2 regions of the Paenibacillus rhizoryzae genome follow, and region 2 is predicted to be linked to the other one. Evidence: a T-box and tRNA genes for the amino acid it is inferred to sense, from the RefSeq annotation. Region 2 holds a T-box; the other holds one or more tRNA genes.

Region 1 (16,191 bases), on a different contig from region 2:
GCCGGAGCTGTTGTTTCTGGATGAACCGACGATTGGGCTTGATGTTGTAGTGAAGCAGCGGATTCGTGAACTGATCCTCGAAGTGAATCGCCAAGAGGGGACGACAGTCTTCCTGACGTCTCATGATGCAGGAGATATGGAGGAGCTCTGCTCGCGGGCGGTTGTTATTCATCATGGGGGGATTTTGCTGGATGCGCCTGTTGATCGGTTGAAGCGGGAAGTGCTGAGCCGCAAAATCATATCGCTAACCTTAGCAGAACCGTACGTTGTCGGAATGCTGCCCGATCTTCAAGGCTTGGACATCATCCAATCGGATGGGCGCCGGATTAAGCTGGCTGTGGACCTGAAACGAGTTGGCATCGAATCGGTCGTCAGCTCGTTAATGGGCAGGTTCAGGCTAGACGACATGACGGTAGAAGACCCGCCGATGGAAGAGATCATTACGCATATCTATGGATCGGGAGGGTAGCGCGATGACCATTCGGAATATAGACCCGCTGTGGGTACGAAGAAGCAAGAAAATAGGGGCCGTTGCCCAAATTACGATGCGGCAGCAAATGGCCTATAAAACGGATTTTATGATGCGAGCATCGTTTCTGCTGCTTATCTTATTTGTATTTGTGCAGCTGTGGAGCGCTGCCTATGACGGAAACAGCACGCGCGTAATTAATGGCTATACGCTCAAACAGATCATCTGGTATTTGGTATTCACCGAGGCGATTACGATGGGAGTGCCTGCGCTATGTACGGCGATTGAGAACGAGGTAAAGAGCGGCGATATCGCGATCCGGCTCATTAGACCCATCTCGTATGTTGGCTATCAGTATGCAGCCTACCTATCCGAAGCGGTATTCCGATTCATCGTCCACTTGGCAGTTGGAAGTCTCATAGCATGGACGTTCGTTGGACCGCCGAATTTCGGCTTTGGCTGGGCAGGCCTGCTGTCCCTTACGCTCGGGGCGCTCACGATTGCATTTCTGCTGAACATGGCCGTTGCCTTATGCGCCTTCTGGGTGGAGGAGACGCGCGGGATGGAGTTTGTCCTGCATAAGCTGCAATTCACAGTTGGCGGCATGCTGCTTCCGCTTGACCTTATGCCGGAATGGCTGCAGCGCATTTGCGCATGGCTGCCTTTCCAAGCGATGTTGTATTTTCCGGCGAGAACGGCTGTGAACTATGGGTCGGCCTCCTTGGTGCAGCAAATTGCCATTCAGGCAGCTTGGATTGCGGCGCTGACCGGCTTGACGCTTATGTTGTACCGGAGAGGAGTGGCAAAACTGCATGTCAATGGCGGATAAAAGCCAGAAGGAAAATAAAAAGCAGACACCGCTAGGGACGATTCGGTTTCTGCTGACCTGCTGGAAAGTCAACTTAGCCTCCACAATGGAATATCGCTTGAGCTTCTTTCTGCTCGCGGGGATGATGTTTATCAACAATTTCATGTGGCTGTTCTTCTGGAGTCTGTTCTTTGACCGGTTCCAGGTTGTGAACGGGTGGAATCTATCGGATGTGATGATGCTGTGGGCAGTCGGGGCAGGCGGCTTCGGCTGGGCAAACATGCTCTTTGGCAATTTCCATCGCATAGCTACGGTGGTTTCAGGCGGTCAGCTTGATGTGTATTTGTCACAGCCGAAGCCCGTGCTGCTTCATGTATTGGCTAGCCGGATGTCCCTGACAGCCGCAGGCGATTTTCTCTTCGGGCTGGCCGTGTACGCTTGGGTCGGCAACCACACCTGGCTTGGAGCGGTGCAGTTCGGAATGGGGCTGCTGATTAGCGGCCTGATCTTTATGGGCGTCATGATTATAGCCGGCAGCTGCGCATTTTTCTTCGGCAATTCCGAAGGCATTGCGGGTCAAGTGTTTAACAGCTTTGTGGCCCTGTCGACGTATCCTTCCGGGATCTTCCGCGGTGCGGCGAAGCTGCTTTTGTTCACCATTGTTCCTGCAGGATTCATCAGCTATCTGCCGATCGGCTTGATGCGCGATTTCGATCCGTTTTTCTTCGGGCAGGCGATAGCGATGACGATCGGCCTATTGGCAGCAGGTACGGTGTTATTTCGTATCGGCCTTCGACGGTATACTTCCGGGAATGCCATTGCTATGCGCGGCTAGCCCTATCACTCACCCGGATCCTTCTCTGGACTGAGATCAATTCCCTCCACAGGCGGTTCTTGCTTTTATTTTCCAATGATAAAGTAAGGAGAGAAGTCAGCGCGTAGGAAGGGGAATGATGGCTGGTGACCAAGCATGAGGCAGGCGAGACGGTGCTTACCGTCGAGGATCTGCGCAAGTCATTCGGAGGCACGGTTGCGGTGGACGGAATAAGTTTTACGGTGAAGAAAGGCGAGGTTTTCACCATTATCGGACCCAACGGGGCAGGTAAAACGACGACGCTTGAAATGATCGAAGGGCTGCAGGAGCCTGACCGCGGATCGGTGACCGTGCTGGGCATGAATTGGGCGTCCAACAAGTCTCGTATCAAAATGGAAATCGGCGTGCAGCCTCAAACCAGTGCGTTATTCGATCTGCTGACGGTGGAGGAGAACCTCGAAACCTTCGCTTCCTTCTATAACAGACGGCGCCCGACAGACGAAATATTAGGCTATATCAACTTGGCTGACCATCGCAATAAGCGGGTGAAGGCGCTCTCCGGCGGTCAGAAGCAGCGGCTGGCGATTGGGCTTGCGATGATTAGTGATCCGGAGCTGATCTTCCTGGATGAACCGACGACAGGGCTTGATCCGCAAGCCAGGCGCAACATTTGGGACATCGTACTGAAGCTCAAAGCGATTGGCAAAACCACGATTCTTACGACGCACTATATGGAGGAAGCCGATAAACTAAGCGATCGCGTATGCATCGTGGATCAAGGCCGAATCGTAGCGCTCGATACGCCGAAAGCATTAATCGGACGGCTGACGAAGGAGCGGGAGATTCATCTCACGTTTACCGGCGGAGAAGAGCACGCATCGCTGGCGGAGCATATTGCATTAAGCAATACGGCCGTCACGCGCGTGAAGCGAAGCGGTGATCATCTGGTCGTTTGGTCGCTGCAGCCGGAGGAGACGCTGTATCAATTGTTCGGTTTTACCTCGCAGCAAGGCATCGGGGTCGAGCAGGTATCCATTCGCGAAATGAGCTTGGAGGACGTCTTCATAGCGTTCACCGGCAAAGAATGGAGGGACTGAGCCCATGAATCGAAACGGATGGAATCAATTCAAGAAGCTGTTTGGCGCACAGTTCAAAATGACATTCCGCGATAAGAACGTGTGGTTTTGGTCGATATTCTATCCTGTTCTTCTGCTGGTGATCTTCATCATGATATTCGGCGGCAGTTCGGGCAGCAGCTTCTCGGCGAAGCTTGCGCTCGTTGAACCTACCTCCAATACTCTAGCTGATGATTTGCGCAGCGGGTTAAAGCAGATTGACGTATTCGAGTATAAATCGGAAACGCCGGTAAGCCGAGAGAAGGCGGAGGATTGGCTGAAGGATCGTGATGTGGACGCCGTTATTGTGCTGCCACAGTCGGCGGATGCCTCCTCGCTTGAGCTGCTGCTGAATAAGGAGAAGCAGAACTCTCCTTCTTCACAGGCGATACAAAGTATTCTAAACAATATCGTGCTGCAGATGAATAGTGCCGCTTCCGGTGTTGCCCCTGCATTTACGCTGAAGACGGACTTCGTATCCGCAGGCAGTGAAGAACTCAAATATACCGACTTCCTGCTCACCGGATTAATTGCACTCGCCATCTCACAGGCCGGCTTGTTCGGAATGGTATCTATGGTGGAAATGCGGCGAAACGGTTTGCTTAAGCGACTGATTCTGACGCCGGCGAGTATGGGATTGTTCGGCATGGGCGGCATTGCGGTAAAGTTTATTCTCAGCGCGATGCAGATTGTCCTTCTGACGCTGATCGGGGTTGTCGCATTTGGTGCACATATCAATATGAATGTACCCGCATTCTTGATCGTCTTCCTTGTCGGCACGCTGTCTTTTGCAGGGATCGGATTTATGCTCGCAGGATTTAGCAAGACGATGGAAAGTTATTTTGGGATGGCGAATTTAACCAGTTTCATCATGATGTTCATCAGCGGCGTTTTCTTCGACATCAATGTACTGCCCAGCTATATTAAGCCGCTCGCGAACGTCATGCCGCTGACTTATTTCGCAAACGGGATACGCGACAGCATGGTGTATGATATCAGCGTGATGCATGCCGCATTCTGGGTGAATATCGCCATTATGCTGGCGTGGGGGCTTGTTTCGGTCATCATCGGTTCGAAATTTTACAATTGGAAGCAGCCATAATGTGTTAGTCTTAAGAGAGAGCTTCTGCGCCTTTAAGCGGATCATGTCCGTTTATGCGGCTCAGAAGCTTTTTTAGCAAATATTTAACGAAATTGGTAGTTGCGCGCGTAACTTTTTAATCGCTTGCTCCGTCTAATCGTTATTGAGATTAAAGTTTTTTAATAGGAAGGGGGGTCTCTGCAGCCGCGATGGGATGGTGGAGAAGCAAACAAGCAACAGAGGAAGCTGTGGAATCCGACGCAACAAGGGAAACTGATGCTCCGTACATACCAACAATCGAGACCAAACCGCTTCTCACCGTAGAGTCGGTTGAACGTACATTCCAGGTAGGCGGGCAGCCGCTCCATGTGTTGAAAGGGATAGCTATGGAACTTCGGCCAAGGCAGCTCGTTATGCTCCGCGGGCGTTCCGGATCCGGCAAAACAACGCTGCTCAATATGATCGGCGGGCTCGATCAACCTACGAAAGGTCATATTTTCTTTCAAGATATGCCCTTCCATAGCATGAATGATGATGAACGTACGAAAGTACGGCGCAAGCACATCGGGTTTATTTTTCAGGCCTATGCGTTAATGCCGCTCTTATCTGCTTATGAGAATGTGGAGCTGTCGCTCCGTATGGCAGGTATTCCGTCTCAAGAATGGAAGAAGCGCGTGGAACATTGCTTGGATCTTGTCGGATTGGCCAAAAGGATGCATCACCGTCCGTTCGAATTATCCGGGGGGGAACAGCAGCGTGTTGCGATCGCGAAAGCTATCGCACATCGTCCGAGTATGCTGCTTGCCGATGAGCCGACAGCCGAGCTTGATTCACAAATGGCCGCACAAATAATGTCGGTATTCCAGACGATCATTCGCACCGAACAAGTAACAATTTGTATGACAACGCACGATCCCACGATTCTGGAGGTTGCCGATCATGTTTACGAAATGGTTGACGGGAAGTTCATTTAAGACTGCAGCAGTTGTAGTTCTTGGAGCTTCTCTTGTTTTCACGAGCGGATGCTCATTGCTGCCAAACGAAGATAACGAAGAAGCATTGCCTGCTATTGCGCCGCCGCAAATTTCGAAGAAGCCGGAGTACGAGGTGACGACCGCCACACTTGAAACGAAGAAGACGGGCATCGGGAAGCTGATTTCGCTTCAGGAAGAGACGCTGTATTTTACACTTGACGGCAAACGATTGAAGGAACTTCATATCAAAGTCGGCCAGAAAGTAACTGCAGGCCAAGTGATTGGTTCCCTCGATGTGGACGATATGAAGAAACAATTGCGCTCTGATAAGCTGCAATTCTCGCGCGACGAGCTTCAAATGAAGGAAACCTTGCGCAAGAAGGATGAAATGGATCCGGTAGAGTTTGAGCTTGCCAAAATTACGTTCGAGGAGAAACGCCAGAAGCTGGTAGAGTCGCAGACGGAGATTGACAAAGCGATCCTGAAGGCGCCATTCAGCGGTACGGTAGTTTCGCTTAACGTGATGAAAGGCGACTTGATCAAAGCTTATGATCCGGTATGTATTATCGCGGATACGGGGCAGTTGACCGCAGCAGCGAAAATGACGGCCGATGAACTGCAAGGCATCTCGGTCGGTATGCCGGTCGTTGTTGATATCAACAGTGCCGGACAGGTCAAGGGCAAGATTGCTCAGCTTCCGATTCAGAAGGACGATGGAGGCAATGGCAACGGCAATGGTGAAGGCGGCGGACAAGGCGGCAATAAACCGGAGCGGCCGGAGGACTTCCTGACCGTGAAGCTTGATAAGATGCCTGCTGGCGTCACACGCGGAACGCCGCTGTCGATCTCGATTATTATGAACCGCAAAGAGAATGCAATTGTCATTCCGCCATCCGCATTACGTTCGATCGGGTCCCGCACATACGTGCAAGTCATCGATGAGAATGGCAAACGCGAGGTGGATGTTGAAGTAGGGCAGCAAACCGCAACGCAAGTTGAAATCCTCAAAGGATTGACACCGGGGCAGAAAGTCGTAGGTCGATAAGCTATGGGGATACCGCTATTTCGCTTTCTGCTTCGCAAAATGTGGAACACGCGATGGATGACGCTCAGCTCGCTGGCCGGCTTGATCATTGCCGTCGCCTTTGCGACCAGTATCCCGATGTACGCGGATGGAGCGCTGAAGCGGGTTGTCGCACAATCGCTAAAGGATGAGAGCAGCGGGCTGCCGGCGGGATCGCTTCTGATGCGTTACCAGGAAACGACCGGCAAGACGGATCTGAATGCATTGACCGAGGTGTCCCGTTATATCCGCGAGGATGTACCGAAAGAGGTTGGTTTTCCATTCGGCACCTATGTACAAAGTCTGGCCATTCGAAATGCAGAGCTGACGCCTGAGGATCCAACGGCCGTCGATGCGAGCCGTGTTCGTCAGATGGGACTTACGTCGATGAGCGGTCTCGATAAGAAAACCGAGCTGACGCAAGGCCGCTGGTTTACGGACGCTGTCGGTGATGACGACACGATTGAAGCGGTCATGCTGGAAGAAGCCATGTACCGCAGCGACGTCCATATCGGCGATGTGTTTGAATACCCGATCTACAGCGGATTGAATCTGACGCTTCGCGTGAAGATCGTCGGAGCGTTTAAGCCGCTGAGCGATACGGACCCGTATTGGTACCAAGGGCTTGAAGGCTTGATGAGCACGCTGCAAATTGGCGAGAATGCCTTTCAGAAAGGGCTGATGAAGGATCGGAAAATTCCGGTTCATACGGCCAATTGGTATTATGCATTCGATTTGAAAGATATCAAGACAAGCGAATTATCGCCGCTCAATCAAACGCTTGAACGGTTGAACATCGAGCTGTACCAGCGTTTGAAGGATACGAGAGTAGAGATCTCATTTGCGAAGCTGTTAAGCGAGTTCCGCAAGTCGAGTCTCCAGCTCCAGCTCCTGCTGTTTACGCTTGCTGCTCCGATGCTGGCGATGGTGTTCTACTTTATCGCGATGAACGCAAGGCAATCCCTCGACAAGCAGCGCAGTGACATCGCGGTGTTACGCAGCCGTGGAGCGGGGACGAGGCAAATCATCGGTATTTATACGCTCGAAGGCGTGCTGCTGGGGATAATCGCTCTCATCATAGGTCCGTTAATCGGTTGGTTTATGGCGAAGAGCATAGGCTCGGCTAATGGGTTCTTGGAATTCGTGAATCGGAAATCGATCCCGATTGGCTTCGGGACAGAGTCGATCATTGCGGGCATCGGCTCCGTGGTGCTTGCTCTTCTAGCGACCATAATTCCTGCGGTTATTTATGCCCGGGCATCGATTGTGGACTACAAGAAACAGATTGCGCGTTCGGATCGCAAACCGTTCTGGCAGAGATGGTATGTCGACGTTCTGATGCTAGGCGTCGCGGCATACGGCTGGTACTTATTCAATGAACGTCAGTTGATCTCGTTTAAGAGTAAAATGACGACGGATCAGCTGAACGTGCAGCCATTTCTGTTCTTTGTTCCGGCGCTTGCCATCTTCGCGATGGGGTTGTTTTTCCTTCGAGTCTTCCCGTGGCTGCTGAAGCTGTTTAATTGGATCGGCCGGAAGGTGCTTCCGGTGCCGCTCTACTTGACGCTGACTCAGCTGTCGAGATCGTCGAAGGGGTATTATCCGCTTATGATTTTGCTCATCTTGACGTTAGGATTAGGGGTTTACAATGCTTCTGCTGCTCGAACGATCGATCTGAATTCCACCGAGCGGACGCTCTACAAATTCGGAACCGACGTAGTCATGCAGACGGTATGGGAAGGAACTGCCGAAGTGATTGACACCGGAGGCGGAGATGCCGGCGGTGGCGGACAAGGCGGTAACGGCGGCGGCGAAGGTGGCAACGGCGGTGGAGGCAATGGAGGAGGCGGTAACGGCGGAGGTGGCGGCGGCAACGGCGGCGGCACTACGGTTCCGACTCGTATCAATTATTCGGAGCCGCCATTCGAAGTGTTCCGCAAGCTGGATGGGGTAGAAGCGGCGGCGCGCGTGCTGCAGACCAAAGCCAATATCGTCGTTTCGGGGCGTTCAGCCGGACAAGGAACCGTGATGGGCATCGACAATGTCGATTTCTCCAAAGTGGCATGGTTCCGCAACGATCTGTATCCGTCGCATCCGTTTCTCTACTTGAAGTATTTAGGGCTCTATGAACAAGCTGCTATTATTCCGTCAAACGTGGCGGAGAAGTATCAGTTGAAGGTGGGGGATACCATTTCTGCAGGGTTGCAGGAAGGGATGATTGATTTCGTCGTCGTCGGTATCGTGCCGTACTGGCCAAGTCAATATCCGGATTCATCACCGTTCATTATCGCGAATCTCGATTATATTTACGATCAAGTGCCGATCATTCCTTACGATGTATGGCTCAAAATGAAGCCGGGCGCGCTAACCGCTCCAATCATGAAGCAGCTGCAGGATGAAGGCATCGAGCTTGCGAATGTACAGGACGTACGCATCGAGCTAGCCGTGCAATCGAAGCACCCGACCCGCGGAGGGGTATTCGGGATTCTCAGTCTCGGCTTCCTCGTTTCCATTATCGTGTCGCTGACGGGTTATATTCTGTTCTGGTTCTTTAATCTATCAGGCCGGATTGTGCAGTTTGGCGTTCTACGCGCGATGGGACTCTCCAGGAAGCAGTTAACCGGCATGCTGCTCCTCGAGCAGGTGTTTACAGCAGGACTGTCCATCGGACTTGGCATCTTAATTGGCAAAATCGCGAGTTTACTATTCTTGCCGTTCCTGCAAACGACCGATAATGTCGCGAACTCTGTACCGCCGTTTAGGGTCGTGTTTGACTCCAAGGATACAACGCAGCTCTACATTGTAGTCGCATGTATGATGCTGATGGGTGCAGCGCTTCTGCTCATCCATATCCGCAGAATACGCGTACATCAAGCCGTTAAGATGGGAGAGGAGCGTTAAGACCTCATGATTACTTGCGAGGGACTCGTTAAAATTTACAAATCAGATGATCTTGAGGTCGTTGCACTGCAAGGGCTCAACCTTCACGTCCGTGAAGGAGAAATGATGGCCATCATCGGTAACAGTGGCAGCGGGAAATCGACGCTGCTCAATATACTGGGCGGTCTTGACCGCCCTTCCGCCGGCCAAGTAAGCGTAGGGCCGTGGGATTTGCTCAAGATCACCGATGAGCAGCTGGTCTCCTATAAACGCGATACCGTCGGTTTTATCTGGCAGAGCAACGCGCGAAATCTACTTCCGTATTTGACAGCGCTTGAGAACGTGGAAATGCCGATGATGTTATCCTCCAAACTAGATCGCGCCTATGCGAAGCAGCTGTTGGAGTGGGTAGGGCTGAAGGAACGCATGCACAACAAGCTGCACCAGCTCTCAGGCGGTGAGCAGCAGCGGGTTGCGATCGCAATTTCGCTGTCCAACCGACCGAAGCTGCTGCTTGCCGATGAGCCGACAGGCTCCGTCGATACGCGCACTTCGGATCTCATCATGGATATCTTCCGCAGGCTTAACCGCGAGATCGGCATTACGATCGTTATCGTTACGCATGATTTATCGTTAGCCGGTAAGGTCGATCGCGTCGTGGCTATTCGGGATGGACTAACCAGTACCGAATTCATTAAACGAAATCCGAATCTGGACGATAAAGATCATGCAGGCAATCATTCGACACTAGGAGGCGATCATGCCATCCATGAAGAATATGTCGTCGTAGACCGGGTGGGCAGGCTTCAAATTCCGAAATCGTATTTAACAGCCTTACAAATTACAGATAAAGCATCAATGGAATTTGACGGTGAACGGATCATCATTTCACCGCCTAAATCACTGGAGGGGTAGAACGAATGGAGAAGAGAGTTAGACGTTCGCGGGGAAAACTAATCATGAGGACTTCGGCTCTGGCGGTTACAGCGGGACTGCTGGCATCAAGTCTTGCAGCTTGCAGCAAGGGGGATAGCGGCAACGAGGCAGAGCGCCATGTGCTTAGAATCGGCTTTATGTATTCCAATTCCGATAATGAACCTTATCTGCGTCAACAATTTACGGACGGTTATGAATTGACTCATCCGAATATCGATATTGAAATCGCTGCGGCTATCAATTACGATGATCAGCGTTTCGAAGAGCCTGATCCGAACAAGAAGCAGCCAGACCCGTACGAGAAGCTGAAAGAGATGATCAACGGCAAAAACCCGGTTGACGTCGTTGTTCTGGAATCCTCTTATTTGAAGCGTCTTGTAGATGACAATCTGCTTAAACAGCTGGATCCGCTAATTCAAGAGAGCGAATTCGATATCGAGGATTTCGTTCCGACGGTTATTGACGGCATCAAGGATGCAGGAGGCGGCAGCCTATATGCGCTTACGCCAACCTTCAATGCTTCGGCGCTCTACTATAACAAGAAGCTCTTTACAGATGCAGGTGTTGCACCACCGACAGACGGTATGTCCTGGACAGATATCTTTACGAAAGCGAAACAGGTCGCAAAGGGCGAAGGCGCGGAGCGGAAATTTGGCTTCTCGTTCAATCGTTGGAGTGGAGACCCGTTCTGGGATTCCCAAACCTACGCGGCACCTCTGCAGCTAAAGATGTTTGACAATAAAGCAGAGAAGATGACGGTAGATACGCCGCAATGGCGCAAAGTGTGGAATGAAGTAGCCGGACTGTATCAAGAGAAAATCGTTCCGACCCAAGAAGATATGAACAACGGCGGCGGAGGCGGCATTGCCAGAGACGAGAAGGCAGCCTTTAACCCGTTCCAAGGCGATCTCTTCATCAGCGGTCGTATCGCCATGATGATTGGCGGCTATGATTATGTAAATGAGCTGTCCAGAGCGAAGGATTATTCCGCTAAGAACCCTAAAATTCCATCCCCCGATTGGGATGTTGTGACAATCCCTACTTTCGAGGAAGCTCCGGGTATTGGCGGTAATATCTACTTGAACAACCTGATGGCGATCAGCGCCAACGCACAGAACAGCGACGATGCTTGGGACTTCATCCAGTTCAACAACAGCAAGGAATGGGCGAAGCTGAAATCCCGCAGCACGTATGAGATGGTAGCGCGCAAATCGTTCCTGAAGCCGAAAGACGGCATGAACTATAACATCGCGGCATTCTACTCCCTGAAGCCGGTACCGCCGCAGGATACGACGCTGGAGAAGCTCTACCGCGATATGCCGAACCTTTATCAGGTTCAACAATTTGCACAGCCGCTCTTCCAGGAAGTCATTCAGAAGAAGAAGTCCGTCGAAGAGGCGCTTAAGGAATGGCAAACCAAAGGGGATGCCATGCTGCAGAAGATCAAGGAAAATCCGAATGGCCCGCTCGAACCGGTTGAAGGCGGAGGCGGCGTAGGAATTAATGTTTACGGTGGTAAAGGGTAAAGAATAACGAAGGAACCGCATCGGCGCATTTTGCGTCTGTGCGGTTTTTTTGCTTACGACGGAGTCGTTTGCTGGGGATGCTTTAATTTTCCGCAAATGGGGCATTCTAAGCGAAACGGCGAAGAAGGGAGTAAGTGACATGAAATGGGTGTATTGGGGGCGTCTGTATGAAACCAAATTTCAAGCCGGCTGTTTGGTTAGACGGATGGAAAACGACTGGTGGGTGTATGGGTATGAATGTCCGCAAGAAATCGAAGTATTTCGTTCGCGGAAAGGAAGATTTGGCGTTCGATTCCTGCCATAACAAAATATGCTTGACTTATCCGTACATCATATAGTATATTATTTCTTGTCGCCATTGAATGATTTGTAGTGAATGTGTGTTATCGCGGGGTGGAGCAGCTCGGTAGCTCGTCGGGCTCATAACCCGAAGGCCGCAGGTTCAAATCCTGCCCCCGCAACCAACCTTTCGATTATTATCGTAAGGGCCCTTAGCTCAGTTGGTTAGAGCGGTCGGCTCATAACCGATTGGTCGGGGGTTCGAGTCCCTCAGGGCCCACCATTCCACAATCATCACTCACATGCCGGGGTGGCGGAACTGGCAGACGCACAGGACTTAAAATCCTGCGGTGGGTGACCACCGTACGGGTTCGATTCCCGTCCTCGGCATCCTTAAGTAAGATAAGGATTTACGAATCCTTGAGAGCAATACATAAGTTTTAAAGCAATGAAAAAACTCTTTTTCGATACTTGTCTTGAACAAGTGATGAAAAGGAGTTTTTTTATGGCCAAACGAGGACGCTGACTGAATTTAATCATTGCCATAACCCATCTACTGGAAATATAATTTACTTTAATCAAACATTTTAATCATGCATAACAACAACGAGGTGATTCCACTGCATCTACTACGAACTATTACAGACAGTCACTTTGACGGTGGTGAACCAGCGTTCATAGAGGTAGTGTCCAGGCACGCTTCCAGAGGGGTGCTTGTAAATGACCACCTGCAAGTCGCGATGATGCATATGGCGAAGCTCAACCTTTATAAGCTGCCAGGTGGTGGCGTCGAAGTGGGAGAGGATGTCGAGGATGCGTTTTTGCGCGAAATTAGAGAAGAAACGGGCTGCAACGCCTCAATTATTCATGAGCTCGGTTACATGGATGAACATAAGAATAGAAATCAGTTCTTCCAGCGCTCGTATTGCTACATTGCAAGGATGGTTGACCTTCCGGGAGTGACGTCCCTTACCGAAAATGAGATCAAGCTCGGCATGCAAGTGAAGTGGGTTCATCTTAATCAGGCAATCGCATACATGAACAGCTCCGTCAACGATTACTCCACCCGATTCATGTTACTGAGAGACAGAACCATTCTTGAAGAAGCTGCTAAGTGGCTGAATACGAAAACAAACCTCCTTCGCGGGACCTGAGACATTCAGGTATTCGCAAAGGAGGTTTTTTATTTTGCCGGTTTGATGAGTGCATTACTGTGAATGTCTAGCAGCGAGAAAGCTCTTCCGATCATATCTTTATCTTTCTCGAAGAGATGTGTTGCTTTTTCGAAGATACCGCTTGTCTTGGCCACATGATTTAATTGATGGACCATGAATTCGGAATTGCAGAGGGCAACCACGCGATTGCTATATTTGGTCAGCTCCTGCTGGAAGACGGTTGCCTGCTCCACGATATCAGGTGAATAGACTACGGCTTCGCCATCGGAGGCTTTCATCTCTCGGTGATCGACCAAGATATTCAGCTCATTAGGCCCATACGCCGAACAGATCCCCAATATAACGGAAGATAAATAATCGACGTCATTCTTGCCTGAAAATAACCCTGAAACCGAGAAAGCCAGCAGTTTCTTGTCCGGGTCCAGGTTATATCTGAAGCGCTCTCTGAAAGGTACTTTGAAGTCTTTGGGAACATATGCGGGCGTTATGGAGAAACGCTCCCCAGAGAACATATAGGACATGGTAACTTGCAGTGCGGCGGTAATTTTCTCGATATTGACAAGACTAATATTTCGTTCTCCGCGTTCTACCCCGCTTATGTACGTCCGGTCTAGTCCAGATCGATATGCCAGGTGTTCTTGCGACATCCCACTTCTGGCTCGGAGTTCTTTCACTCTTTGTCCAAACTCCAAACGTATATCCATTGCTGGCAGTTAACCCCCTATTATTTCCCATATGTACATTATGAGAATATAGGCAATGTGACCTAAAGTCAACAGACGGAAGGCAAGAATCTAGCTATTATTTATTGTACCTAGCTGAAATTGATATAAAATAAAAGGAGTCATCCATAGTGAGAAAACGAAATGCGGGCAGGAGTTACTTGAGGTTTTCTATCCTTTTACTTGTCTTCATCGTTGGGATGGTGACATGGCTGTTCTGGGGGAACCAATTGTACATCAAGCTTACCCCGTTGTGGTGCGTGGCGTTGCCGATTCTCTATAACGTCATAGAGAATCGCAAAAAACAGAAATGCGAAGCACTGATTCGTAAAGAATTCAAGGAAACTCCGATTATGTCGGTTGAGGCTTGGGGAGATGCCGGTTATGGGTTCTTATCCGTGACGAAAGAATCGATTTTTTTCGTACCTAGGAAAGGCTCGGTATTTTACTTGCCTCATCATGAAACAAGCGATTATGGCTATGATTTTATTTGTTCAGGTGAACACAACACTGCGACAAATAGCAATGGGGATGAGCGTGCAAGGCAGACGAAATTGCCCGTGTTTTATGTGGAATTTACAGATCACAGATTTTACTTCCAATCGCCTAAAAACAAACAATTTTTTCATGAAGTGGAATTGGTGACTCGAGCGTCTGCCCGACATTTTTAATTCGCGACTGAATAATATGATCCGATTCGGTGCATTATAGTTATTGACGGTGTGAAGAGAGGTGTGGTTCCGTTGGACCTTATGGTGCTAGGGCTACTGGAGGAATTTATTTAATCACTTCACGATATGGAAGCGAGGGGTTGTGTCGCAGAGCAGATCTGAACACACGCGCTGATAGCGATCCGTTTAAAACCGGAACGTGATAAGCGGTGCCCAAGTTTTTCAAAGAAGTTTAGTGTGAGAATGGAAGAATTCAACGATCGATCACCGTCGAGAAGGAGCCTGCAAAGGCTCCTTTTTCTAATCCGAACGGATGCAGAATTTTTTGTAATCGACCTTGTAGTATGCTAAAATTAACGTATTGATTTCAAAACAGACAACCTCCTTTGCACCACTTCTGACTGAACTCAGAATGACGGCAGAGGAGTTTTTTATTTCAACCTATGGGGGACAACATGACACTGGTACTTAGAAATGACTGGGCTGAAGTGCTGAGCGGGGAACTGGAGAAGTCCTATTTTCGCGAGCTAAATAAGCAATTATCGCAGCAATATGAGACGGAACTGGTTTACCCGGATCAAACGGCAATATTGAATGCACTCCATTACACCTCGTATCAGGATACGCGAGTAGTCATTATTGGGCAGGACCCTTACCATGGGCCTGGGCAAGCACACGGGCTAAGCTTCTCCGTTTTGCCTGGCGTGAAGACGCCGCCATCCTTGAAAAATATTTATAAAGAATTGCAAACGGATCTTGGACTCCCTATTCCCGATCACGGATATCTGGAAGCTTGGGCTAAGCAAGGCGTCCTGCTGCTTAACAATGTGTTAACGGTACAAGCAGGATTGCCGGCATCCCATCAAGGCATGGGGTGGGAGCGCTTCACGGATGCTGTAATCGCAGCGTTAAACGAGCGGGAGCAGCCGGTCGTATTTATTCTGTGGGGGAAGCATGCGCAGGAGAAAGCGGTATCGATCAATCAAGATCGGCATTTTATCATCTCCTCAGCGCATCCCAGCCCGTTTGCAGCGCGCCGGGGCTTCTTCGGTAGCCGTCCCTTCTCGCGTGTAAATCAGTATTTGCGAGAGCTGGGCTTAAGTGAAATTGAATGGCGGATCCCAATGCTCGCGGAACTGCAGGGAGCGGTAAACTAAAGGAGGAGCAGTATGACTGCATCTGAGCCTTCCAAGAAGAAACAGGCGGCTGTTCGCTTCCTCAATCCGGCCTCCGGATATCTGACAGGATATGCGTATACGCTCAATCCGTATGTAGGCTGTTCGTTCGGTTGCTCTTATTGTTATGTACGGCGTATGCCTATTGCGATGTTTCGCAGTGAGCCTTGGGGGGAATGGGTGGAGCCGAAACGGTTTGAAACGGAGGCATTTCGCAAGGAATGGCGCAAAGCGCTAGCCAAAGGAGAAGTCACCGTATTTATGTCGTCAGCCACCGATCCCTACCAGCAGGCTGAATATAAGGAAGGTGTGACGAGGCAGCTGCTCGAAATTATGGCCCAAGAGCCGCCGCAGTTTCTACTCGTTCAGACCCGAAGCCCGCTGGTGCTAAGGGATGTGGAATTGTTTAAAATGCTCGGCGATCGAGTTAGAATAAGTGTGACGCTCGAGACGGATTTGGAACCCATTCGTAAGAAGCTGACTCCGGATGCTCCCCCTCTGGC
Region 2 (16,191 bases):
AGGACCGGATGCGCTCACAGGAGAAGGGGATGAACGGCTGCAGCAGATTGGCTAAATTCGCAATGATTCCCGTGCAAGTATGGAGTGTATGGCCGCATGCATCGCGATCCGCTTTGATTTGAACCCATGGCTTCTGCTCATCGAAATATTTATTGGCCCGGCGGATTTGAGCGAAAATCAACTCCAGCGCTTCTTTCAATCGGCCTTCTTCAATAAGGGTCCCCGACTCCAGGTACAACTCCGTAAGAACCTGCTTCCATTCTTCGCTAAGCTCGCCTGCGGGAACACGTCCTTCAAACGATTTTGTAATAAAAGCGAGCGTACGGTTCACGAAATTACCGAATGCGCCGAGCAGCTCCCCATTATGACTGTGGATAAACTCCCGCCAAGAAAAATCCGTATCCCGCCTCTCAGGGCCGTTAGCAAGGAGAAAATAGCGGATGGAGTCCGGCTGATACCGGCTCAGGATATCAGGCACCCAAATCGCCCAGTTGCGGCTGGTCGAGAACTTCTTTCCCTCCAGCGTCATGTACTCGCAGGAAATCATCCGATCCGGCAGATGCAGTCCGCCTCCGCCCAGAAGTACGGCAGGCCATATTAATGTATGGAAGGGGATATTGTCTTTGCCGTGCACATAATAAGCCGTAATGGTCGCCTCTCCATCTTTCCAGAAGGACTCCCACCTCCCGCCGGTCTCAGCAGCCCACTGTTTACTTGCTGACAGATAACCGCTGACCGCTTCGATCCAGACATAGATTTTCTTATCCTCGAAGCCCTCTACCGGTACTTCAACACCCCAGTCTAAGTCTCGTGTTGCCGCTCGATCAAGAAGGCCTTCTTCTAAGTAGCGCTTTGTTGATTGAACCGCGTTCTCTCGCCAGTCATGTGACTTGCCGGCAGCGTAAGCAGACAGCTCATTCTGAAAATGGGATAGCGCAAGATAGAAGTGCTCGGTGGCCCGTTCAGTAGGTGGATTGCCGCATATTTTGCAGGTCTTATCCAATAGATCGGCGGGGTCGAGCATGGTGGAACAAGCATCGCATTGATCGCCTCGGGCGCGACTTCCGCAAACCGGGCATATTCCTTCAACGTAACGATCCGGCAGAAACCGTTTATCCGTCTCGCAGTAGGTCTGTTGAATCGTTTTCTTGTACAGATGGCCATTCTCGAGCAGCTTCAGGAAGATTTCCTGCACGACCTGATGATGGAAGGGCTGGTCCGTCCGCGTATAGAGGTCATAGGTAAAGCCAAGCTGTGCGAAACAATCGGCAAATTCCCGATGGTAGCGGTCCGCGATAGCGCTGGGAGAAACGCCATCTTGAATCGCTTGAACCGCGACAGGAGTGCCGTGGCAATCGCTTCCTGATACGTACAAAACCTGCTCGCCCTTGGAACGGTAATAACGTGCCAGAACATCTCCGGGTAATAAGCTCGCCAATCGCCCCAAGTGCAAGGAGCCATTCGCATACGGCCAAGCGCCGCCAATAAATATAGGTGCCATCCACATCGCCTCCTTAATAGAAAACAGAAAAAGCCCTCATCCCGAAGGGACGAGAGCTGTGCTCACGTGGTACCACCCAATTTTATAAATGCCTCGCGGCATTCACCTCTTCAGGTACGCCGCGGTTCGCGGTTATACCCTAGCACAGTAACGGGTGCAGGATCCGGCGCAGCCTACTCCCATAGAGGGTTCGGGGCGCAGCTCAGAGACCATATTCTCGCGGTTATTCTTTACCCCTTTGCACCGGCCGGGGCTCTCTGTTAAAGACATCAACGCGATACTCTTTCTCTTCGCAGCTTTTGTTTGAATATTCAGCTTATTCGAGATTATAATACACAGTATTTTCCAAGTCAAGGATACACGCTTATGATCGTACAATATGCCGCTCTGTTTCGAATCGTGCTAATTCGCCCTTGCAACGATTTTCCATATAATGCTAGCATTTAGGATAGTAGACTTCCAAACCAAGCGGAGGGATCCAAACATGCTGCAGCAGCACAAGGCTATCATTCAACTCAATAAAGAAGGCTGGAATAAAGTAGCGGATCAATTCTTTGAAGGCTCGTTCGAACATCTATCGTATGGTTCCTATGCGCCAACGGAGGAAGAGTTGAACTTGCTGGGGACAATTACGGATTGCACGATCGTTGAAGTAGGGTGCGGCAGCGGGCATACGCTGGAGTATCTGGCCAAGCGTGGAGCGCGCGAGCTCTGGGGCGTTGATTTGTCTGGCTCGCAGATTGAGACGGCAAGGCAGGTTACCTCTAACTTGGACATGTCTGTCGTCCTCATGGAGACACCTATGGAAGAGATGTCGGAGCTGCCGGAGAATTATTTTGACAAAGCGGTATCGATTTATGCACTCGGTTGGACCGTGGATTTGCCGCTGACGCTAAGCCACATCCATAGAAGCTTGAAGCCCGGCGGGATCTTCGTATTTAGCTGGGAGCATCCCGTACATAGCGTGGTGGAATACAGCGATGCAGAGTTGAAATTCAGGCGGTCCTATGTGAAAGAGAGCTTCGAGCGGCATGAGGCATGGAGAGGTACGCCGATTGTCATGCACAACCGCAAGGTTAGTACGTTCATCAACGCGTTGATCAGCGCGGGCTTCGTCATCGATGCTGTAATCGAAGAGTCTGAGGTGGATGATGAGGACAACGTCAATCCGGCCAAATGGTACTCCGGCACAAAAGCGCGCATCATCCCATCTACGCTCATTATGAAGTGTCATAAATCTCGCGCTGAAGGAGAACCGGGCTAATGGATACTTCCATACTGAGTGCGTCTGGAATTTCGTTTCTGCTCGTAACGCTGCTGACTCCACTGCTCATCTGGGGCTTGCGCACACTGAAGCTAACGCAGCCTATTCGTGCAGAATTGCCGCCGGATCATCAAGCTAAACGCGGCACGCCGTTAATGTCGGGATTAATCCTGCTGGTTGGCATTATGGTTTCGGTCTACGTTCATCCCCAGCCGATGGTGCTGTTTATAGGAGCAACGTTTGTTTTATTCGGTGCCATAGGGTTCATGGATGATTTTCGAAAGGCAGCATTTCAAGATCCATCGGGCATTTCCGGCAAAATGAAGCTGGTTCTTCAGTTCGCCTTCGCCTGTGCATTGCTGCTTGTATTGCTTCAGCAATTCAACTTAAGCACGGACATTGCGGTATTTCGGGGCTTCTCGCTCAGCTTACCTCCGTGGCTATATCTGGTGATCATGCTTTTGTTCATTGTAGGCTCCGCTAACGCCATTAACTTTACCGATGGGTTGGACGGGCTGTTGATCAACGTCGCGATTCCGACCTTTTTCTTCTTCTTTGTCATCTCCGAAAGAATCGAAGTGCAGACGTTCTCTCTAGTTATGATAGGCTGCCTGCTGGGACTGTTCATCTATAATATTTACCCGGCAAAAGCATTCATGGGCGACACCGGCTCCCTAGCAATTGGAGGTTCGCTCACCTTCTTGGCGGTCGTCGAGAAGGTAGAGATTCTGATTCCGATTCTGTTCATCATTTATCTGGCCGAGCAGCTGTCTGTGATCCTGCAGGTGTGGTATTACAAGAAGACGAAGCTGCGCATCTTTCGGATGGCGCCGATTCATTATCATTTTAGCTTGAAGTATGGCTGGAGCGAGAACAAAATTGTCATGATATTCGGGTTTGTGTCGTGGCTGGCCGCGTTTGTTTCGTGGTTGCTCTGGAAATTTGTCTTGTAATCCTGCGAGAGAGGCAACCGACACCTCTCGCAAAAGGCGGCTCTTCAACTAACTGTGTCTTACCTACTTCATTCGTCGCTCCCCCACCACTGTATTGCACCGAAAGCCGCTCTCTTGGCAAGGGCTGTACGAAATTAGCCGCTTGGGCGTCCATGTAGATCCCCAGGTGTGCTTCCTGCGCGATATTAGTTACTTTGGTGTCCATGTAGATCCCCGGGTGAGCTTCCTGCGCGATATTAGTTACTTTGGTGTCCATGTAGATCCCCGGGTGAGCTTCTTGTGCGAGAATAGCTACTTTGGCGTCGATGTAGATCTCTGGGTGAGCTTCTTGTGCGATATTAGCTACTTTGGGCGTCCATGTAGGCCCCCAGGTGTGCTTCGTGCGTTAGCGTCTCCAGGTGTTGCTGCTGCGCGCTAACGAACCGTACGGGCCTTATTTAGGTGAAAATCGCCCTCTTTCAAATCTAACGAACCGTAGGGACGCTATTCTGCCCAAAAGGCTCGAAAAGGGGACTCCAAACATGAAATAGGGCCTGTAGGGTTCGTTAGAATTTCAAAATGAGCCAAATTGCTGAAATAAGGCCTCTGTGGTTTGTTAGAGTGAGAAGCCGGCGGCATATCCCTGAAACTTCACAGTGTGAACTACCCATTCTGAGCCAGAGAGGTGCCAAGCAGGGCCCCTGCCAGCGTTCAGCTCCCACCACAAAAAAAGGACTGTCCCAAAAGTCGCGGCTGCGCACTGTTGAGTCAGTCCTTCTATGGATCTATTCCGCGTAGCGGATAAACGACAGCAGCAGATCCTGCCTGTGGTCGCCGAAGTCGGCGCCGAATAGGTTAAGCCCGCGGCAGTTGACCGCGTCTTCGGACACTTCCAGCCTGACGCGAATGGGCTTGTTGTACTGCAGGCCGAGTGCCGCAAGCGTTGTTTCCGACGATGCTTCGCCGTTCACTCGACTGCCGGAAGCGGAGATGCGCCACTCGGTCAGCTTGCCGTACTCGGTGCCGCTCTTCCATTTGTCCGGAGTTAACTTACCTTTGCGGTCGCCGAGATCGCCGGGGCTTGTCCATGTGCCGACAAGCTGGTCGTTGATGATAAGGGAAATATCGGACGACCAGTCCATCTGGAAGCCTGCCGCTTCGGAGCATAGCTCTGCGCTGAACCACAGCTCATCAATGGCAACGCCGGGCGGCATCGGATTGGCAAAATAATATTCCACATAACCCGCCCCAGCGAACCAGAGCAAGGAAGCCTCTACCCGTTCCGGCAAGTAGAAGGCGCGCGGATCATCGACGGATCCCAGTTGGACGCAATCGCGTGTAACGATGCCGCATGTGGGCTGGACGGCACAATGAGCGTACATGCCGATTGGCATGCGCAGCTCTTCCGTGCGAAGCAGTCCTTCACCAAGCTTCACGGGCAAGTCCAACTGAATGGAGCGACAGGTGACGGAGCATATTTTCTCCCGACTCGCGCCGAGTGTGGATGTAATCAGCTCTACGTTCTCCAAGATCTGCACGTTTACGGAAATGGTCGGCTGCGCAACGCCGAGTGCTTCGGCGAGCTGGCTGACGCTCATCGATTTCTCGCCCAGTGCTTCCAGGATACGGACGCGAACGTCACCGGACAACGCTTTGGCCACATCGATTAGGCGGGTGGAGGGATAACGAATGGTATCTTGTTTGAGTTCACTCATCTGCATTTCAACCCTTCATCGTTCAGTTCTTTCATTACCACCAGTGTACTCTATAATTGGTGTATTGTAAAAACATAATATATATTGATTAAATCATATACCGATGCTAAAATGAGGGCAATTCAAATCCATCCACCACCCTGAAAGGTTGTGTTTCCCAAATGGCTGCTCAAGCTTTGAAATCTGCACAAACAGAAATGCCGCGTCCCGAGTACCCGCGTCCGGATTGGCAGCGCCAAGATTGGCTGAATCTGAACGGCGTATGGGATTTCCGTCTAGATACTAAAGAGAATGTAAGCGATTACTCCGCCGCTTTGCAGCCTTCGGATCAATTTGATTCCGAAATTACGGTACCGTTCTCGTGGTCCAGCCCGTTGTCGGGTATCGGCCGTAACGAGACTGGAACAGGCTGGTATAAGAAGACTGTAACATGGGCGCCGGCAGAGAGCGGATCGCTTGTATTCGTGCGTTTTGGCGCTGTCGATTATCGCTCCGATGTATGGGTTAACGGCATTCATGTCGGTTCGCATGCTGGCGGATATGGCAGCTTCGAGTTCGAGGTTAGTACGCTGTGGAAGAATGATGCAGAAAACACGATCATCGTGCGAGCAGAAGACTTCGACCGCAGCTCGCAGGCACGAGGCAAGCAAGGGTATGGCGAAATTCGCGGGATCTGGCAGCCGGTATGGCTGGAGGCGCGGCCGCAGGCCTACATCCAATCGGCTAAATTCAACACCCGTATTGACGGCGGCATTGAAGTGAATGCCGCGATTACTGCGCAGGAAGCGGGAGAAGCCACGCTGCAGTTTAGCTTCGCCGATCAGTCGGTGCAGCATACGGCAGTTGTTCAGCTCGAAGCAGGCAGCAATGCGGTCAACGTATCGTTCATCGTAAGCGACCCGCAGCTGTGGAGCCCGGAGTCGCCGTTCCTCTATGAAGGCGAGCTCACGCTCAGCAGCGGCACAAGCACGGATACGGTTGCCACGTATTTCGGTATTCGTGAAATCGGGACGGCATTGTTCGGTGACCGCTCGTATCGCTGGATCACGTTGAACGGCAAGCCGGTTTACCTGAACGGTACATTGGATCAGTCGTTCCATAAAACCGGTTATTTTACCTATCCAACGGATGAAGAGATGCATAATGAAATTTACTTGCTGAAACGCCTTGGCCTGAACATGGTCCGGATCCATATCAAACCGGAAGAGCCGCGCAAGCTGTACTGGGCGGATAAGCTGGGCATGCTCGTGATGGAAGATATGCCATGCTTCTGGGGCAACCCGGATGAGACGGCGCGCACTTCCTATGAGAGCGAAGCCAGAGAAATTATCGATCGTGACTACAACCACCCATCGATCTTCTGCTGGGTTATGTTCAACGAAACTTGGGGCCTGAAGACCAACCCGCAAGGGGATGGGTTAACAGGGGAGCCGGGCCAGCAGAGCTGGTACTTGCCGGAAACGCAGGAATGGGTGCGCGGGATTTACCGCTGGGCGAAGCAAACGGATCCGACCCGGGTTATCGAGGATAATTCCCCGTGCAACTTTGACCATGTCGAGTCGGATTTGAATTCGTGGCATTTCTATATTAACGGCTATGAGCAAGTACGCGAGCATGTATCGGAGATTGTAGAGAAGACCTATCCGGGCTCAGACTTCAACTATATCGGCGGCAACTTGCAGGGCGACGCTCCGCTCATCAACAGTGAGTGCGGCAATGTATGGGGCTTCACGAGCGGTGCGGGCGACAGCGATCTCGCATGGCACTATCGGTACATGCTCAACGAATTCCGCCGCCATGACAAGATGTGCGGATTCGTCTTTACGGAATTCCGCGATGTAACCAATGAGTTTAACGGCTATTATCGCCTGGATGGAACGGACAAATATTTCGGTTACGAGGAGTTTGTACCGGGCATGTCGCTTGCCGATCTGCATGCGGCAGACTTTATCGTCATCGACGCGCCGCCATGTCAGACGGTTCAAGCCAATGCGCAGGTAGCAGTTCCGCTGCTGCGCTCCAGCTATTCGGACCAATACCACGGCCAGCAGCTGCAGCTGAGCTATGAGCTGTGGTTTGACAACCTCGGTATCCGCACGGTTGCGGATCAGGGCGCAATCGCGCTTAACTGGGATGGCTTCGGCGTAACAGCAATTGATGCGCCGCTTACCGTTACGATGCCGAATCAGGATGCGGTTGCCGTGCTGGCGGTCTCCCTGAAGGATGCCTCCGGCAAAGTTGTAACACGCAACTTCATTACATTCGATGTGCGCAGCGGAAGCGAAGATGGCGTCTACGATGCAGAGGGTCGTTTCGTCAATGTACCGGTTACGGCATTTGCCGGGCACAGCTTCAACTATCAGTGGAATGCGATTCAAGGCTATAAAACAAACGGCGGCGGAGAAGGCCAATTCGTTTACGACATTAACCTGCCGAGCAAAGCAGAGCATAACGTCATCCACCATGTAGATATCCGCTTCGAAGCCAGCGCGAAGCGACTGCTTGCCCGCAATGTGGAAGGGGCTACGGATCGCGCGCACACGATTAGCTTCATGCACGGGGCTGACGCAAACGTGGAGCGCAACAGCAACACGTACTACATGACGGATGAACAGCGTCACGAATCCCGCATCCATGTTCTTATTGATGGGGAGCGTGTCGGTTCGTTCCTGCTTCCGGATAATCCTGCAGATAGCAGAGGCGTTCTGTCCTGGCAGTATCAAGAGGTGTATAACAAGCTGGATGAAGCGGGATCTTTCGGCTACCTATGCAGCGTAACCGTGCCAAGCCGAATCGCAGCGAAGCTGGATCGCAGCCGCAGCTTCAAGCTGACGCTTGAGGCCGAACAAGGCGGTCTTGCCCTCTACGGGCGAAATGCCGGACGTTATCCGTTTGATGTGCTGCTTCAATTGAGGTAGTTAACGATTCATGCCGCGAAGTATTAAACAAGACGGTTAGCAGCAATCCTCCTACAAGCATACTAAAACAGCCGAACAAGTCGTCCCACAGCGGGGCGGCTTGTTTTGGCATGAAAAGTAACAATCTTCCCACTCCGACCCAACAGGTTTCACCCCTCTCTTTATTGAACACTTAACTAGATCCATATATATTTAGGGGGAACTTGGCATCCAGACTGGCAGAGGCGCCACTAAAACGTAAAGTCTGAAGCGGTGGCAGAGGAGTCGGAGATCAGGCACAGCCACGCATTAACTTTGAGGAGAGATCGTATGATGAAGGCGATCATCGTGGACGACGAATATTTTGTGCGCAAAGGGTTCATGCATATTATTCCTTGGCATGAGTTAGGGATTGAGATCATCGGCGAGGCGGCTAACGGCGAGCTTGCCTTGGAGCTCATGAAGCAATCCCATGTGGATTTGGTGCTTACGGATTTGACGATGCCGGTGATGAACGGATTCGAGCTGATCAGACAGGTTCGCGAACATCATATTGGCACGTGGATTGCCGTCTTAACCTGTCATCAGGATTTTCATCATATTCAAGAGGCTGTGCGGCTTGGAGCGATCGACTATGTGGTCAAGACAGAGCTGGAAAACGACACCTTAAATAAATCCATCGCGCGCATCATTGAACGCATACGGTTAGAAGAGAAACGTAAGCTGGAGCTGCAGGAGCAGCATCAGGAGGCGGAGGAGCCATGGGCGTTGTTCTTGACGCCTGTTACGAATGAGGCAAATTGGGAGCTGCCCTTTGAGCTAATTATGCCCAGCCATAGGAGTCGCGCAATAACGATACAGAAGAAGGGCATCTATGTCAGGCGGGAAGACCTGCTTCAGAAATATACGAATATTGCACAGCTATATGCCGCGATGGATTGGAATCAGTGGATTCCGGTCATAATCCGCGGTGTGCGGAATTTGCCCGAGAAAGTCATGGTGCAGCTGTTGACCCGGTACCGGGACGAGAAGCTGTTCTTTGATTTCCAGGCGCAGAAGACGGGCTATGAAATCGACTGGATTGAGCTGGAGACTCGGCCTATCACCACCGATGATGCCGTAATGCAAGTGCTGAAGCAGCAGTGGCGTTCCTTCTACTGGGTGTACCACGATGGCGCTTTTCACGACTTGATGGAAAAGGTGCGGGAGCGAAGACCGGCGGTTTCGGTTTGGATCGAGCATCTGAAGAACACCGTCCTTTTGTGGCGGCATTTTGAGTCGATCTCGGAGTCGATGGACTGGGCTGCTGCTTGCGAGGAGCTGCTGTTCTGGGAGCAATGGACGGACTGGCTCAGGCTCGTTCGCTTGCGGCTGCGCCATCATGAGCTCTCCGAGGATGTGTGCATCGGCATCCTGCGGGCGATGCAGATGATTTCGATTGATTTGCAAAGCAGCATGAATCAGACCGAGGTGGCAAAACGCATCAATTTGAACCGGAGCTACCTCAGCCGCTGCTTCAAGCAATATGTCGGAAAGCAATTTCAGGATGTGCTGAACGACCTGCGCGTCGAGAAAGCGACGGAGCTGCTGGCTACGACGAACGAGCCTGTCTATCAAATCGCGGAGAAAACGGGCTTTCAGGACGAGAAGTATTTTAGCAAATTTTATAAACAGCAGACCGGCAGGCTGCCCAAGCATGTACGTAAAGAATAAGTTTCGTACGGGGTGCAGACGAGTTTCGCACACGTTCCATGATGGACGTTCGCTACAATGGTTTAATCAGCTCATTAGGAGAGTGTAACCATGCAGCAATCCACGATTCAGTATCAGGCTCCGGCGGCCCAAATCGCAGCTTCCGAGCGGTATAAAGTACGTATCAACGGGCAGCCGGTATTCGTTTACAGTAGTCAAGGCGCAGGGTATGCGATGCTGTCCGCCGAAGGCAAGGTCACTGTTGAAATCGAAGACAGCCAAGCGGCCGAACAAGCTGTCGTTCGACCGCTCCGTCATGCGATTCAGCCGGTTCAAGCCGGCGGCGTGCTGCGTTTCGAGGCAGAGGCACCGATTAAGCTGTCGGTAGAGTTCAACGCTAACATTCGCGAACCGCTGTTTATTTGGATCAATCCGCTGGAAGCCGAGGCGCGTCCGGATCAGGCCGATCCATCAGTGCGATATTTTAAAGGTGGAGAGGTTCATCATGCCGGGGAAATCACATTGTCAGACGGAGAGACGGTTTACATTGAAGAAGGCGCCATCGTACATGGACGAATTAAGGCTGAGAATGCATCGAACATTGCAATTCGCGGCAGAGGAATTCTGGACGGTTCGCCGTGGAGAGAGGCCGAGGAAGGCAGCAAAAGACATCTGATGATGCTGCTTGCAGGCTGCAAGCAAGTGACCATCGAGGGGATTTCCGTTATCGATGGGCCGACCTGGCATGTGGTGCCGGCAGGCAGCACGCAAGTCGCGATCAGCAACATCAACATTCTGACTTACGCGGGAACCGGTGACGGCATTGATATCGTAGGCTGTGAGGATGTGACGGTGGATAATGTGTTCGTTCGCTCCAAGGACGACTGCATTGCGATCAAAGCCGTCGATTATTTCCATCCGGCCGGCCTGCATGATGTGAGAAATGTACGCGTGACCCGCTCGGTGTTCTGGAACGCAGAATGGGGCAATGCACTCGAGATCGGTTATGAGACGCGCTGCGCTGCCATCTCCGAAGTCGAATTCAGCGACTGCGATATTATCCGCTGTGAATTCGAAGGTTACGAGTCCGGCGGTACGTTTACGATTCATAATGGAGATCGTGCGGATGTGCATAATGTGCTGTACAAGAACATCCGCGTGGAGGATTCACGCGAGAAGCTCATTGATATTAAAGTGCAGTTCTCGCAATATTCGAAGGATGCGGAGCGCGGCCATGTCCGTGATATTCGTTTCGAAGACATCGCCATTGTCGGCGGCTTGCTGCCGGTTTCGATTATTCGCGGCTATGATGCCGAGCATAGGATTGAGCAGGTCACGATCAGCAACCTAACCTATCAGGGCGAGGCTCTTCGCGGAGCGAACGAAACGAAGATGGTCGTTGAGCTGAGCAGGAAGATCTTATTCGTTTCCTAGTCCATTTTGCAGTTCATCCATGCGTTCATTAGGACCGTCTACCTATGTGTAGCGGTCTTTTCTATTTCAAGGGTGGAATTGCGTATGATTTCCAGTTAAGGAGGAGACAGATTTCACTGTTCTACCTACTTTTTTCCATATTGGAGCCATCCGCGCCAAAATTATAATTAGAATTGCGGTCCCAGCATGTCACTCGAAAAATGAAGGGAAATGGTGAGCATGGTCAGCATTAAGAAGTGGGTCTCGATAATGGCAGCCGTTATGATGATTTTCTCGTTGGTTAGCCAAGTCGCACCCGTTCTCGCAAGCGCTTCCAATGAGGAATACACAAGCGATTTTAGCAGTGCCGAAGGTTGGACACTGGATGCCACGCTTTCAATTGCCAATGGCAAGCTGCATTCGGAGTCATGGAGTGCCTATCTGCAATCAGCGGTCACAGACCAGAGCTTTGACGGTACGTATTCATTCCAAGTCGACGTCGAGGCGCCTTTGTCGAGCGGACACTGGAATGCAACCCGGTTGCTGTGGGGATATCAAGACGCAAGCAACTATTACGAATTGCTGTTAGGCAATGCAAGCGTTGCGAACAATGCGGCAAACGTTTCTTTGAAGAAAATCGTGAACAATGCGGAAACCGGTTTGGCAACTGATATTGTTTACGGAGTAGGCGGCAAAACAACCACATTGCAAGTCATTCAAGAGGATGACGGGCATATCTCGGTCAATGCCCTTCAAGCGAACACGGTTACCAAATTGTTTGACCGGGTTGAGGATCACGCGTATAATGCGGGCAAAATTGCGATCGGTGTTCGAAGCAGCCCGATTGATTTCGATAATTTCCGCGTAGTTGAAGGTGTAGAAGTGCTGACCGCGCCGGAGCAGCCGGAAGTGCCGGTCGTGGAGACGCCGACTATGGCAGACGGTAACTTTATTGTCCAAGGGAGTGAAATTAAGGACCCAAGCGGAAACACATTCATCGCCAAAGGCGTCAACGTGAACGGCCCGCGCTGGCCTTGGTCTCGTCCGACATTGCCAGACGTGAATATGATCGTGGACACTTGGAAATTCAATACGGTTCGTGTGAACATGTTCCCGCGCATGGAGCATTGGAACATCAACAATAACATGGATTTGGACGGCATCGTAAATGCGTTTACTTCCAAGCATGTCGTAACCATGCTCGAGGATCATGATTTCACGGGCTCGTATCCGGGTGAAACCGGCTCAACCGCCGCGGATGGCAGTTATTCCATGTCCGTGGACGAACTGAAAGCCTATTGGATTACCCTCGCAACGAAGTACAAAGACAATCCGTACGTCTGGTTCAACATCATGAATGAACCGGGGCAGACCGGACAAGGGTATTCGACTAGCGAGTCCATTGCGCGCTGGAAAGAGGTGCATGAGGAAATCATTGCAGCCATTCGTGCGATCGGGGCGGAGAATATCATCGTATTGGACGGTCATTTGTACGGCCAAGAGGGCGGATTCCGAAATGGAACGCCTGACAGCGCGATTTTGTCTACGGGCCAGCAGCTGGCGGCATCGTACGATAATCTGGTGTTCTCGCTTCACATGTATGGGGAATGGTTTAATGGCCAGCAGCGGCTCGCGAACTATCTGGATGAAGCTGCAAGCAAAGGTTTGGCACTGATTATTGGAGAGTATGGCGGGGGAGACAGTCAGACTACGAACGTAACGGCCGCGATGTTCAATGAGGCTGTTCAGCGTCATGTGGGTCGACTTGTATGGGCATGGGAAGGCGAGGATCAATTCGATCTGACAGCCAATACGACCAAAGGCGGCGGCTGGGAAGCCGATAAGCTAGACGGCTCACGTCCGGCGAATCTGAGCTGGCTTGGCAATCAAGTGTGGGATGACAATCATAATTCGTTGACGTTACCGGTGACGCTTAACCTGCCTGCGATGGTCAACGGTAACTTTGAAGACGGCTTGACCGGCTGGTTGAACTGGTCGCGCGCTGAGCTCGCAACAGGAGTTGGAGTCGATAATTCTAAAGCGTTCAAGGTGCCCGCAGGTGGAGCGGGAGGCGGCGGTCAATTTGTTACGATTAAGCCGAACACGACGTATACGCTGACGGTTTGGGGTAAAGTAAGCGGCGCGATTGAATCAGATACCGCTGATGCGGGATTCCAGTATAAACCGACGGAGCAATCGCCGGATTCCGATCAGATCAAATTCATATTGTCGTTTGATTCGACGGCATGGACGAAGAAAGAAGTGACGTTCACGACGGGGACAAGCGTTGCGGGAGCTAACGTATTTGTATGGAAGTCGGCAGCCGGCGTGGACCTGCTGGTCGACAACGTTTCGCTTGCGGAACAACCGCCAATTGTCGTGAATGGCGATTACGAGAAGGATTTGGACGCCTGGATGAACTGGGGACGTCTTGAAGCAGCGGCAGGAGCAGGAATTGGCGGCTCGAAGGCGCTGAAAGTAACGGCCGGCGGTGCTGGCGGCGGCGGTCAATTCGTGACGGTGAAACCGAACACGAATTACAAGCTGACGATCTGGGGCAAGGTGAGCGGCGCAACCGAGGCGGATGGCGCTGCTGCAGGCTTCCAATACAAGCCGACGGACCAATCACCGGATTCCGACCAAATCAAACATGTATTGTCGTTCGACTCGACCGAATGGACGAAGAAAGAGGTCGTGTTCAAGACGGGAGCCAGTGTAGCGGCTTCGAACGTATTTATTTGGAAAAACACAGCTGGCGTCGACTTGCTGATCGACAACGTTCAACTGGTCGAAACAACGGAAGACCCGGGTGAGGTGACCCCTGAGCCGCAAGGTTTGACGCTGGATACCGCTGTATTCAAGAACGAGGCAGGCGCAATTGTTACGAGCGTGCCTGCCGAAGGGATGCTGCTCGCCGAAGTGACGGCAACGAATCATGGCGCGGCTCAGCCAGTGACCCTCGTTGTGGCGCTGTATAACAAGAAAGGCGTCATGAAGGCAATGTCGTCCGTATCGAGAACGTTGAAGGACGGCGAGACCGCTACATTCACCAGCGGTTTCGATCTGCCGAAACGCGCAGAGAAGTTTACGGTTAAGGTGATGGTTTGGAATAACCTCCAGGATAAGGTGCAATTGGCGGACCCGATTGTCATGCTGCCTTTGACTAAGGATGACAAGAAAGAAGAGAAGAAGCAAGAGAAAGAAGAGAAGAAAGACGTCAAGAAAGATAAAAAATAATCGTTGCGGAGCGGTTCCGCTCGAAGAAGCAGCCGGCCAAGGGGAGTTCCTTGGTCGGCTGTTTTTTCACTATGAACAAGTGCTGAGATGTTTGCATCAAGCAGGCGATTGATTACAATAGAAAGCACCCCTTAGAAGTTCCTAAGGGGTGCTCTTTTTAGTTGCGGCCCATCAAGGATGAGCTGCAACCCAATCCACGATGGCACGGTATTTCGGCGCGCTTGCGTTCGATTGGCCAGTGAACGCTTTAGCTCCCCACGCGCCGCCGGAAGACCAAGAACCGGCATGCGCATAATGGTTATAGAGCACGAAATACGGAGCGAATTTGTTCAGCATGTACGTGTATTCGGTGTAGATATTCTGGTTGCCGCTCCATTGATCGGCGTTGGTCAGCACATGCTGTCCGCCCTCGTAGCAGCCGAGCTTCACGTTATATTTCTGCGCGATGGCGACTGCAGTCAGTACGCGATCTGTGAAAGTAGCATCAATATCGGCGTGGAACTGGCTTTGAATGCTGGCACTTGCACCGTCTAGGCCGCTGCCGACATATGGCGCGATGGCAATCATATCGGCTTTCTGATTCGTCGGATTCCAAGTGGTGCTGTTCACGACATTCGCATAACCTTGGTCGAAGATGTCATAGTTGCCGCTGAAGGAGGCAACCCGCACTACGCGTGCGGCCATCTCGGAGCCGTACACAGTCGCGAATTGGTTCCAGATCTGAACGGATCTGTACAGGCTGAATGCGCCGCCTTGATACCATTGATTGGAGCCGGGCAAGCCCAGCGCAACGCCTTGATCGAGTGTATATTGGAACTGCGCGAAGCCGCCGTTCCATGTCTCATTCGAGTATTCAACGTACACTTTCAGCGCCGGTTTCAGCTTTGATTTGATCAGCGCAGCAAGCTGGTTGGCGTAGTTGTTATCCGCCATATGAGGCAGGGTCACCCACATATCCTTATTGGTCCGGTTACAGAGATCGATCATCCATTCATAGGCAAGGCCGGCTCTGATCGGGTCAGATGGCCCGATGTAGCCGATGTCGCTGTTCACGGGATCATTCGGCAAGCGGCGCTGTGACCACGTTTGCACCTTGGAGTTGTTGGTGCCGCCCCAATCCATGAAACGAAGCGTCGTGTAAGGCGCGAGCTCGCTAATAAACGTCGGGTTCCACACATCGTCGCCGTTTGCATAGGCAGTTGCCCAGTTCACGGTTGTTTTGAACGGCGTTTCACCGCTCCACGTGCCCATGAACCAGAAGTTCGTTCCGATCTTCATCGTCCCCGTACCGCCGCCCGGAGGGTTTGTGCCGCCGCCGCCGGTGCCGGTCGTAATGATCAGCTCCGGTTTCGTGCTGCTCTCCCGCGACTGGTACACTTCCCAGCTGCCGAGATTGGAGCTGAAGCCGAAAGTCACGGAGGAGCTGGCTGCGCTCAGCTTGCTCTGCACAGCCGATGTGACATCGAACTCCACATACCCGTTCGCCGTAACCGACTGGGTAGCGATTTGCGTACCTAATGCAGGTTTTGCACCACCTTCG

Evidence for each region. The T-box of region 2 lies ahead of metG (methionine--tRNA ligase). A T-box ahead of a tRNA ligase gene usually reads a tRNA of that ligase, here a tRNA-Met.
Region 1: it encodes a tRNA-Met, which carries the amino acid that the T-box ahead of metG (methionine--tRNA ligase) is inferred to sense. The anticodon was not compared.

What each region holds. Positions count from the first base shown of each region.
Region 1 covers NZ_JCAALT010000003.1:240,496-256,686, forward strand. The annotation lists gene AC6ESO_RS09880 (ABC transporter ATP-binding protein) at 1-469, shown strand, start outside; gene AC6ESO_RS09885 (ABC transporter permease) at 474-1,298, shown strand; gene AC6ESO_RS09890 (ABC transporter permease) at 1,282-2,112, shown strand; gene AC6ESO_RS09895 (ABC transporter ATP-binding protein) at 2,238-3,188, shown strand; gene AC6ESO_RS09900 (ABC transporter permease) at 3,193-4,308, shown strand; gene AC6ESO_RS09905 (ATP-binding cassette domain-containing protein) at 4,497-5,261, shown strand; gene AC6ESO_RS09910 (permuted SH3 domain-containing protein) at 5,227-6,306, shown strand; gene AC6ESO_RS09915 (ABC transporter permease) at 6,310-9,225, shown strand; gene AC6ESO_RS09920 (ABC transporter ATP-binding protein) at 9,232-10,119, shown strand; gene AC6ESO_RS09925 (ABC transporter substrate-binding protein) at 10,164-11,666, shown strand; gene AC6ESO_RS09930 (hypothetical protein) at 11,806-11,970, shown strand; tRNA gene AC6ESO_RS09935 (tRNA-Met) at 12,054-12,130, shown strand; tRNA gene AC6ESO_RS09940 (tRNA-Ile) at 12,152-12,228, shown strand; tRNA gene AC6ESO_RS09945 (tRNA-Leu) at 12,250-12,335, shown strand; gene AC6ESO_RS09950 (NUDIX hydrolase) at 12,656-13,099, shown strand; gene AC6ESO_RS09955 (helix-turn-helix domain-containing protein) at 13,129-13,824, opposite strand; gene AC6ESO_RS09960 (hypothetical protein) at 13,974-14,513, shown strand; gene AC6ESO_RS09965 (uracil-DNA glycosylase) at 14,969-15,670, shown strand; gene AC6ESO_RS09970 (SPL family radical SAM protein) at 15,683-16,191, shown strand, end outside.
Region 2 covers NZ_JCAALT010000006.1:399,448-415,638, reverse strand. The annotation lists gene metG (methionine--tRNA ligase) at 1-1,501, opposite strand, end outside; T-box leader at 1,544-1,804, opposite strand; gene AC6ESO_RS19840 (class I SAM-dependent methyltransferase) at 1,986-2,765, shown strand; gene mraY (phospho-N-acetylmuramoyl-pentapeptide-transferase) at 2,765-3,718, shown strand; gene AC6ESO_RS19830 (ArsR/SmtB family transcription factor) at 4,483-5,412, opposite strand; gene AC6ESO_RS19825 (glycoside hydrolase family 2 protein) at 5,574-8,330, shown strand; gene AC6ESO_RS19820 (response regulator) at 8,640-10,022, shown strand; gene AC6ESO_RS19815 (glycosyl hydrolase family 28 protein) at 10,113-11,435, shown strand; gene AC6ESO_RS19810 (cellulase family glycosylhydrolase) at 11,655-14,651, shown strand; gene AC6ESO_RS19805 (CBM96 family carbohydrate-binding protein) at 14,823-16,191, opposite strand, start outside.